DNA from 2 places in the Caproicibacterium amylolyticum genome. Region 2 is predicted to be linked to the other one. Evidence: a T-box and tRNA genes for the amino acid it is inferred to sense, from the RefSeq annotation. Region 2 holds a T-box; the other holds one or more tRNA genes.
What was found. The T-box of region 2 lies ahead of pheS (phenylalanine--tRNA ligase subunit alpha). A T-box ahead of a tRNA ligase gene usually reads a tRNA of that ligase, here a tRNA-Phe.

Region 1: it has a tRNA-Phe gene. The T-box ahead of pheS (phenylalanine--tRNA ligase subunit alpha) is inferred to sense a tRNA for this amino acid. The anticodon was not compared.

Annotation. Positions count from the first base shown of each region.
Region 1 is NZ_CP060696.1:1,381,525-1,385,935, reverse strand. It holds gene radA (DNA repair protein RadA) at 1-454, opposite strand, end outside; gene H6X83_RS06670 (N-acetylmuramoyl-L-alanine amidase) at 522-1,253, opposite strand; gene H6X83_RS06665 (DNA-deoxyinosine glycosylase) at 1,425-1,958, opposite strand; tRNA gene H6X83_RS06660 (tRNA-Cys) at 2,022-2,096, opposite strand; tRNA gene H6X83_RS06655 (tRNA-Gly) at 2,102-2,177, opposite strand; tRNA gene H6X83_RS06650 (tRNA-Phe) at 2,182-2,257, opposite strand; tRNA gene H6X83_RS06645 (tRNA-Asp) at 2,262-2,338, opposite strand; tRNA gene H6X83_RS06640 (tRNA-Val) at 2,344-2,420, opposite strand; gene hslO (Hsp33 family molecular chaperone HslO) at 2,505-3,407, opposite strand; gene H6X83_RS06630 (class I SAM-dependent DNA methyltransferase) at 3,451-4,197, opposite strand; gene H6X83_RS06625 (YerC/YecD family TrpR-related protein) at 4,194-4,411, opposite strand, start outside.
Region 2 is NZ_CP060696.1:1,713,078-1,717,488, forward strand. It holds gene H6X83_RS08170 (NAD(P)H-hydrate dehydratase) at 126-971, opposite strand; gene acpS (holo-ACP synthase) at 973-1,338, opposite strand; gene H6X83_RS08180 (DUF6106 family protein) at 1,338-1,868, opposite strand; T-box leader at 2,060-2,282, shown strand; gene pheS (phenylalanine--tRNA ligase subunit alpha) at 2,334-3,353, shown strand; gene pheT (phenylalanine--tRNA ligase subunit beta) at 3,404-4,411, shown strand, end outside.

The DNA.
Region 1 (4,411 bases), 330 kb from region 2:
CCGTCAAAATATACAGGTTCTCTGAATCTACCTGCAAACGGTTTGCGCGCAGTTTGATCTGCCGACTGGACTCTTCTCCGGATACATATAAAATTTTTAGTGTGTTTCCCAAATAGGCACAAATCTGCAGTAAAATCGTAGACTTCCCAATGCCCGGCTCACCGCTGATTAATATAAGTGAACCTTTTACAATCCCGCCGCCTAAGACACGGTCCAGCTCGGAAACACCTGTTTTGTATCGAGGTTCCTCTGCCATGCTGATTTCACGAATCGGCAGCACTCTGGCCATACCAGCTGAAAGGCTGCTTGTGTTTCGTTTTGCCGCGCTGACAGGCTCATGCAGTTCCTCTGTCATGGTATTCCATGCGCCGCAGTCAGGACACTTGCCACACCATTTCGCGGACTCATAGCCGCAGGAGGAACACACATATACACTCTTCACTTTTCCCGCCATTATTTTCTCATTCCAATCAAAAAATGGGCTGCCAAAAGGCAGTCCTTAAATCTTTTTTCAGCAAGATTCAGCCTTTCTTTGTGCTGCTCTTACTGCTTATTATAGCCGAGGATGCAGAAGAATACAAGTCCTGACTGCTCCCGGAAGCCACTGTTTTAATGCCCTTTCCCTGCAAATACTGCAAAATACCCTTTGCAATCGCATCAGCCATTTTTTGCTGATACTGTTCGTCGTTCAACAGCTTCGCTTCTGAATTATTCGAAAGGAATCCGCATTCAACCAAAACTGCGGGATCCTGCGCATGTGCAAGCAGATAAATGGAGTTGGTAGCCGCTTTATTTTTTCTTGTATTTTCCGGCTGTACATCCGAAACGATTGTCTGTCGAATCTGCTCAGCCAAAGCTGCACTCTTGGAATTGTTCTTCGAATAAAACACCTGAGCGCCACTGTAAACGCCGTCTGTAAAATGGTTTTGATGGATACTGATAAAAGTACAGCCTGGATTACTCTGTATAATTGCAAAGCGTTTGTGGATATCAGAAGCTTTTCGTTCCCGCAGAGTAGAAAGCGAGCTATCTCCCAGCATTACATCATTATTTCTGGTCATAACAATTTTGCATCCAGCCTGCATAAGTTTCTTTTCCACTTTCTGCGTAATCGCCAAGTTGATTACTTTTTCCGGAACAGGTGAACATCCGACCGCACCGCCGTCTTCACCTCCATGCCCCGCGTCCAAAACAATCAGCGGCTTAACTGCGGATGTTACAGTTGCCGACTGTGCTGCGTGAAAACAGGACATATAAATTAGCACTAATAAACCCAAGCAGGCAGCTATCAGTGTCAAAATAGTCCAGATATTTGTACGAGCCACTTTCATGCCGCTCACCTCAGCAAATATATATGCCCAAGGAAAAAAGAAAAGTACCAGCCATCACCCAATTAAGCGGGCTAGCCGGTACCATTTGTACGTCTATACGGTTTTGTCTTTGCCCAAATCATCGCCCATTATTTGAAGTTCCTCTGCAATACAGCTGTACGCCTGCAGAAGTTGCGTGAATGAGCAGCGGCAGTTTGCGGGGCTGGTAGATGGCAGGCAGACCGCATGAATCCCTACAACCGGAAATACCATTTTTTCATATAATGAAAATGCTTTTTGCCCGGTTGTGAAAATTTTCGTAATGCTTGTCCGCTTCAATAGCCCTAAAATGTCATTTACCTCTGGTTCCTGAATACTGGCGTCCTCTGCACCGTTAATGCTGCAGGAATGCAGAACATCCCATAAAGCGATGTCGTTTTGGAGCAGCAGGTGAATTTTTTCTTCTTTTGAATTTGGAACCGACTGCTGCAAAACGGCGGCTAAAACGCGCCAGAAACGATTCTGTGGATGGCCATAATAGAAACCAGTCTCACGTGATTTGGGAGAAGGCATGGTCCCTAAAATCAAAATACGGGAATCAGCAGAAAAAACCGGCTGCAATGGATGAACAATTTTTTCCGAAGGCAAATTTCGTTCCTCCTGTATATAAATAAAAAAGCAGAGGACAAAGTCCTCTGCTTTGTTGTGACATGGAGGCGTCACCCAGATTTGAACTGGGGCATCAGGGTTTTGCAGACCCATGCCTTACCGCTTGGCTATGACGCCAAAATTGGAGCGAACGACGAGGCTCGAACTCGCTACCTCCACCTTGGCAAGGTGGCGCTCTACCAGATGAGCTACGTTCGCAAAATGGTGCCTCCGGGCGGAATCGAACCACCGACACGGGGATTTTCAGTCCCCTGCTCTACCGACTGAGCTACAGAGGCAAAGTGGCGACTCGGAACGGGATCGAACCGTCGACCTCTAGCGTGACAGGCTAGCGTTCTAACCAGCTGAACTACCGAGCCACTGATGGTGGGAACAATAGGACTCGAACCTATGACCCCCTGCTTGTAAGGCAGGTGCTCTAACCAGCTGAGCTATGCTCCCAAACTTTGCTGTGCTGTTGTTTATCAGCGACGTATATTATAATACAGCATCAGCAAAAGAATGTCAATAGGTTTTTTAAAAAAATTATAAGTTTTTTTGACTTTTTTCTACTTCATCTGCAAGTGTATTCAATTCTGCCGATGTAAAGCGATATTTCCGGCCACAATAGTTGCACCGCGCCTCAGCAAAGCCGCTCTTATCATCCGCCAGCGTGCGAATCTCTGCAGGCTTTAGAGACGAGAAAGCACGCTCCACACGCTCCTTAGAGCAGTCGCATGCATAGGATACCGGATATTCGTCCAACTTCTCGAATGGCATTCCTATTAGAATTTTGCTGCACATATCTTCAATGGAAAGTCCCTGAGAAAGCATTTCCGTAACAGCCGGAATTTGTGACGCATTTTTTTCGAGCAGATTCAATTCTTCCTGGGTTACTCCTGGCAGAGCCTGCACAAACAAGCCACCCGCTAAAAGCTGCTCTGTATTCTCTTTGTTTTCTAAAACACCCAGCGCACAAACGGTAGGAATCTGTTCACTGACCGCATAATAAGTTGCCAAATCCTCTGCAATTTCTCCGGACAGCAGTTTAACCTGCCCTGTGTAAGGAGCGTGTTCCTTATCCTCACGCATAACGGTTACCATACCGTCATGTCCGACCAGACCGCCAACGTCCAATTTACCGTCCGCACGAATCGGCAAATCCGCCTCCGGATGGTCAACATAGCCCCGGCAGTTTCCGTTGTCGTCAGCAATCGCTACAACATTTCCCAGTGGGCCGCCACCATTGATCTTAATCTGCAGAGTTGCGCCCTTGTCCTTTAGCATAGCTCCCATCATGGAAGTACCTGTAAGGAGTCTTCCCAGTGCCGCTGTTGCGGTCGGACTGGTTGCATGAATCTGCTGCGCCGTAGCAACCATGTAGGTTGAATCGACCGCACAGGCCATCAGGTGACCACTTTTGGTAATGCAACGAATCATTCTGTCCATAGTATTTAAAATTCCTTTTCAAATTAGATTGCAGCATAATGAGTTACTGCTTGGGTTTACGTGCAACGTACACAATTCTTTCGGTTTGTTCTTCCGGCGATTCAAACGTCATTTCTGTAAATGCATTCAGCCTTTCCAGGCCTGCTTTTTCAAGGAGTTCCACTATGTGGGCTTCTTCATAGGCACGTTCAAAAAACTGTTCACTTTTTCGTGTGTAAGCCTCACCTTTGCGCTCAAAAAAATCCAACGTGATACCAACCCGACAGCCAACGTTTTCGTAGCGGTTCTGCCAAACGCAGTACACATTTTCTGTATCATAAATATAAATATGGTTTCCAAGTACCCGCCGATGTTTATACGGCGTATTCATATCAAAAATAAACAGCCCTCCCGGGGCAAGGAAAAGCGATATCCGCTGAAAAGTTTGCAGCACATCTTTTTCTGTTGGTAAATGATTGAGGCTGTCCAGCGTACAAAGTACTGTATCTACTGTACCATATAAGTCAATAGACTGCATCTGCTGACAGAGAAATAAAATATTCTCCCCCGCAGCTCTTGTTTTTTCCTGTGCCTGCATCAGCATATCTGCACTGCTGTCTATTCCGTAGATATCAAAGCCACGTTGTTTCAGCTCCAGTGTCAGGCTACCGGTGCCACAGGCTAAATCAAGTGTAATGCCGGGTTCATGCCCATAATGCTTTAAAAGAGCGCACAGGTAATCTGCGCGCTCTTTATAACCAACGTTTCGCGTCAGCGCATCATAGTACTGTGCGAAAGTGGAATAGCTCATGAATTTTTTTTCTCCTCTGTAGCAACCGGAGAATCCGGATCCATCCTGTCAAATACAAGTTTGTAGCCATCACAACCATAGTTCAAGGAACGGTTCACGCGGCTAATCGTTGCAGTTGACGCATGGGTTACATGGACAATATGCTGATAATTCTGCTTTGTGCTCAGCATATGTGCAACCAACAGCCGTTGTGACATCGCCTTAATCTCCGGTA
Region 2 (4,411 bases):
GTTTTCTGCAGATAGCATTGGCAGAAGTACCAGATTTTATACATCTGTGCTTCTGGTAACAGTGTATGCAATTCCGTGCTTTTTGGCGTTTCTGCTTGATTGGAAAAACAAAAACGGCTGAAACATCAAAGCTCTTTTTCAATTTTCAAAAAAATTTGTGGCAGTTCCGCAAGCATATCATGTGGAAGCATTGCCTGCTGCGACAAATGTGCCGCGCACCTGTCCCCCGCCAGTCCATGCAGATAAACTGCAGCGCAGGCCGCCGTAAATGATTCTGCCCCCTGTGCAAGGAACGCGCCAATCATGCCTGCCAGCAAATCGCCGCTTCCGCCGCGCGCCATGCCCGGATTCCCGGTTGGATTCTGTATAATGCGGCCGTCTGGAGATGCAACGACTGTACCCGCACCTTTTAAAACAAGCACTACATCATATTTTCGTGCAAAAGCAGATGCCGCACCTTGGCGGTCTGCCTGCACCTCATTAACGGAACAGCCCAGCAGCCGTGCCATTTCTCCCGGATGCGGTGTCAGCACTGCAGGAACCGTCAACTGATCCAAAACGTCACAATTTTTAACAATACAGTTCAGTCCATCCGCATCCAGAACCAAGGGGACACGAATTTGCTGCAGCACCTGCCGCACCCACCCCGGATGGGCAGTTGAGAAGCCACAGCCCATCACGCAGGCAGTCGCCTTTTTCAAAGAATAGAGCACAGGCGAAAAATCTTCATCATATACCGTATAAATCGGTTCCAACAAATGTGCGGAAACAATCGGGTAAATACATGCTGGCAGCGCCGCATCCACCAACCCCGCACCGCACCGAAGTGCTGCACCCGCGCACAGTACTGCTGCACCCGCCATACCACAACTTCCGCAAATGCAAAGTAAGCGGCCAAACGTCCCCTTGTTGCTGTCGATTGGGCGCTTTTTGATTACCGAAGCAGCCATTTCATAAGAAATCAGTTCCATTCTATGCTTCCTTTCGCTCCCCCGCAACAACTGCAGCTGCGGTACTGCCAGTGTGGGAAATACTGACAGAAAACTCCCACCCTGCTGCTAAAGCCGCAGCCCGACCAGTCAGGTGCAGATAAGGCGCGCCGTTTCGCTGGCGAAGCAGTTCCACTTCCCGCAGGGAAAAGCCGCACAGACCAGTGCCCATTGCCTTTGCAAACGCTTCCTTGGCACTAAAAGAAGCAGCGACGCTTTGTGCAGGAAATCCGCGCCCCTGCAGCTGGGCAAACTCCTGTTCACCCAAAATTTCTCTGCAGAAACGCGGATTTCTCATAGACCGCTGAATACGGTCAATTTCACAAAGGTCGATTCCCACCGCCAGCATCAGTGCTGCGGCACGCGCGGAAAAGCCGCCATGCTGACAGTGCGCTTCAGTGATGTTTTCACAGCCGTCTGCACACGCTCGTCCGGGCTGAACACGACCAAAATCGTGCCGTATTTGTCAAAATGACCGGTCATGTACCATTCCCCGCTGCTGCCGTTTGCAGTTGTACCTACCTGATAGGTTGCGTCAAAATGCTTGCCTGCCAGTTTCTGCGCATCATAAGTACCAATTTCATCAACATCATGCAGGTCAATGGAAAACTGGCGCTTGCGCTTACGGCGATGAATGATTTTATCACAGGTGAAGTCGCCGTTTGTAATACTGTACTCAAACTCCCAGTCGATTGATGTAACAATATAATAGATAGCAAAGCAAACGCCAACCAAAATCAGCAGTGAGAACATAAACAGTTCTTTAATAAACATGGTCAAAGTCAATATTGCCAATGCACCGACAACAGTTGCCGCCATAATAGCAAAGTCCTTTGCGCCCATTTTTCTTTTAATAATCTGTTCACAGAAAATGTCCATTTTCAGTTTTCCTCCGATGTCGTAAATTCAGTCTTTTTTTATTGTATCATAGGCGGCAGACAATTACAAACAAAATCCATGTAAACACAAACATTTTTTATGAAAACTGCTCTTTGCCGCGGCTTTATGCTTTCATGCGGCGGGGCTTGCAATCTGTGCTTATGCATGCTATAATAATCGATGCATATAAATAAAACGCTGTGAGAAAGGAAGTAGCACTCGACCGCAGACACAGAGAAGGTGTGTCATTGGCTGAAAGCACACCTGCCTGTACCGAGCTGTGAAGTTCCCTTTTGAGTGGCCCCGCTGAACCAACTGTTTAAGCAGAAAGTAGGCGGGGACGGTTGGCCCCGTTAGCGGCTGTCAGAGTATAATATAGGGTGGTACCGCGAAGTCATAGCCTTCGCCCCTTTTTGTGGGGCGGAGGCTTTTTGATTTGCAAAGAAAGGATGAAAACCGCAAATGATAAAAGATGAACTGCAGTCAATCGACCAAAAGGCGCTGCAGGACCTGCACGCCGCCGACACGCAGAAGCTGCTGGAAGAACTGCGTGTACGTTATCTGGGCAAAAAAGGCACACTGACCTCCATTTTAAAGCAGATGAAGGACCTTTCAAATGAAGAACGTCCTGTTATCGGCAAGCTGGCAAACGAGGTGCGTTCCAACATTGAAAAAGCTATTTCGACCCGTACGGAAGAGCTGAAAAAGCTGGAACTGGAACACCGCCTTCGTGCGGAAGCGATTGACGTTACCATGCCCGGCAAAAAGCAGGCGGTTGGCCACCGCCATCCGCTGTCCGTCACGCTTTCAAACCTTGAGGAAATCTTCCTTGGCATGGGCTTCAGCATTGCAGAGGGACCGGAAGTGGAATATGATTACTACAACTTTGAAGCACTGAATATTCCAAAAGACCACCCCGCCCGCGACGATCAAGATACGTTTTATATTACTGACAACATCCTGCTGCGTTCCCAAACCAGCCCGGTGCAGGTTCGCACCATGGAAAAACAAAAGCCGCCGATTCGCATTATCGCACCCGGCCGTGTATACCGCAGTGACGCAGTGGATGCCACCCACTCCCCGCTGTTCCATCAGATTGAGGGCTTAGTTGTGGACAAAAACATTACCTTTGCCGACCTGAAAGGCACACTGGAAACTTTCATTAAACGTCTGTACGGCGAGGACAGCGTCGTGCGGTTCCGCCCGCATCACTTCCCCTTTACCGAGCCGAGCGCTGAAGTTGATATGCAGTGCTTTAACTGTCACGGCGAAGGCTGCCGCATCTGCAAAGGTGAGGGCTGGATTGAAATTCTCGGCTGCGGCATGGTACACCCCAAGGTGCTTTCCAACTGCGGCATTGACCCGGAGGAATACTCCGGATTTGCCTTCGGCATTGGTCTGGAGCGCATTGCACAACGCCAGTTCAATGTGGACGATATGCGCCTTTACTACGAAAATGATGTTCGTTTTCTGGAGCAGTTCTAAATAATTGCTTTTATTGAATTATTACTGGAAAGTGTGGGATTAATCATAAAATGAACCTTTCAAAACGTTGGTTAAAAGAATTTGTAGACCTGCCCGAAATGCCCCTGCGCCAGTTCACTGAGGCAATTACCCTGAGCGGCTGCAAAGTGGAAAGCTGGAGCACCGAGGGTGAAGAAATCTCCAAAGTAGTTGTCGGCAAAGTGCTTTCTTTGGAGCATCACCCCGACAGTGACCACTTGTGGATTACCAAGACAACCGTCAACGAAGCGGAAGAACCGCTGCAGATTGTCACCGGTGCGCAGAATCTGCACGTCGGCGACTTTGTACCAGTCGCGCTGCACGGCAGCACGCTGCCCGGCGGCAAAAAAATCAAAAGGGGCAAACTGCGCGGTGTGGAAAGCAATGGCATGCTCTGCGGCATTACCGAACTCGGTCTGACAACACATGACTTCCCCTCTGCCATTGAGGACGGCATCATGATCTTGACTGTGGAAGACGGCTGCAAACTGCAGCTTGGCATGGATATCCACGAAGCGCTCGGCTTTAACGACACAACCGTTGAATTTGAAATCACTTCCAACCGTCCGGACTGCTTCTCGGTAATCGGTCTTGCGCGTGAGGCGGCCGCAACCTTTAACCTGCCGCTGAAACTGCATACCCCGATCGTAAAAGGCGGTGCAGGCAATTGCTCCGGTCTGCTGGATGTAAAAATCGAAGCGCCGGAACTTTGCCCGATTTACACAAACCGCATTGTGAAAAATGTGCGTGTGAAGCCCTCCCCGCTGTGGATGCGTGAGCGCCTGCGTGCGATGGGTGTACGTCCTATCAATAATATCGTTGATATTACAAATTACGTTATGCTGGAATACGGGCAGCCGATGCATGCCTTTGACCTGCGCAGCGTAGAAGACGGTACCATCCGTATCCGTCGTGCAAAGGCTGGCGAAACCATCACCACACTGGATGGTGTAGAACGCAAGCTGACCGAAAAGCAGCTGGTAATTGCCGACAGCAAAAAGCCAATTGCCATTGCCGGCGTTATGGGCGGCGAATACAGC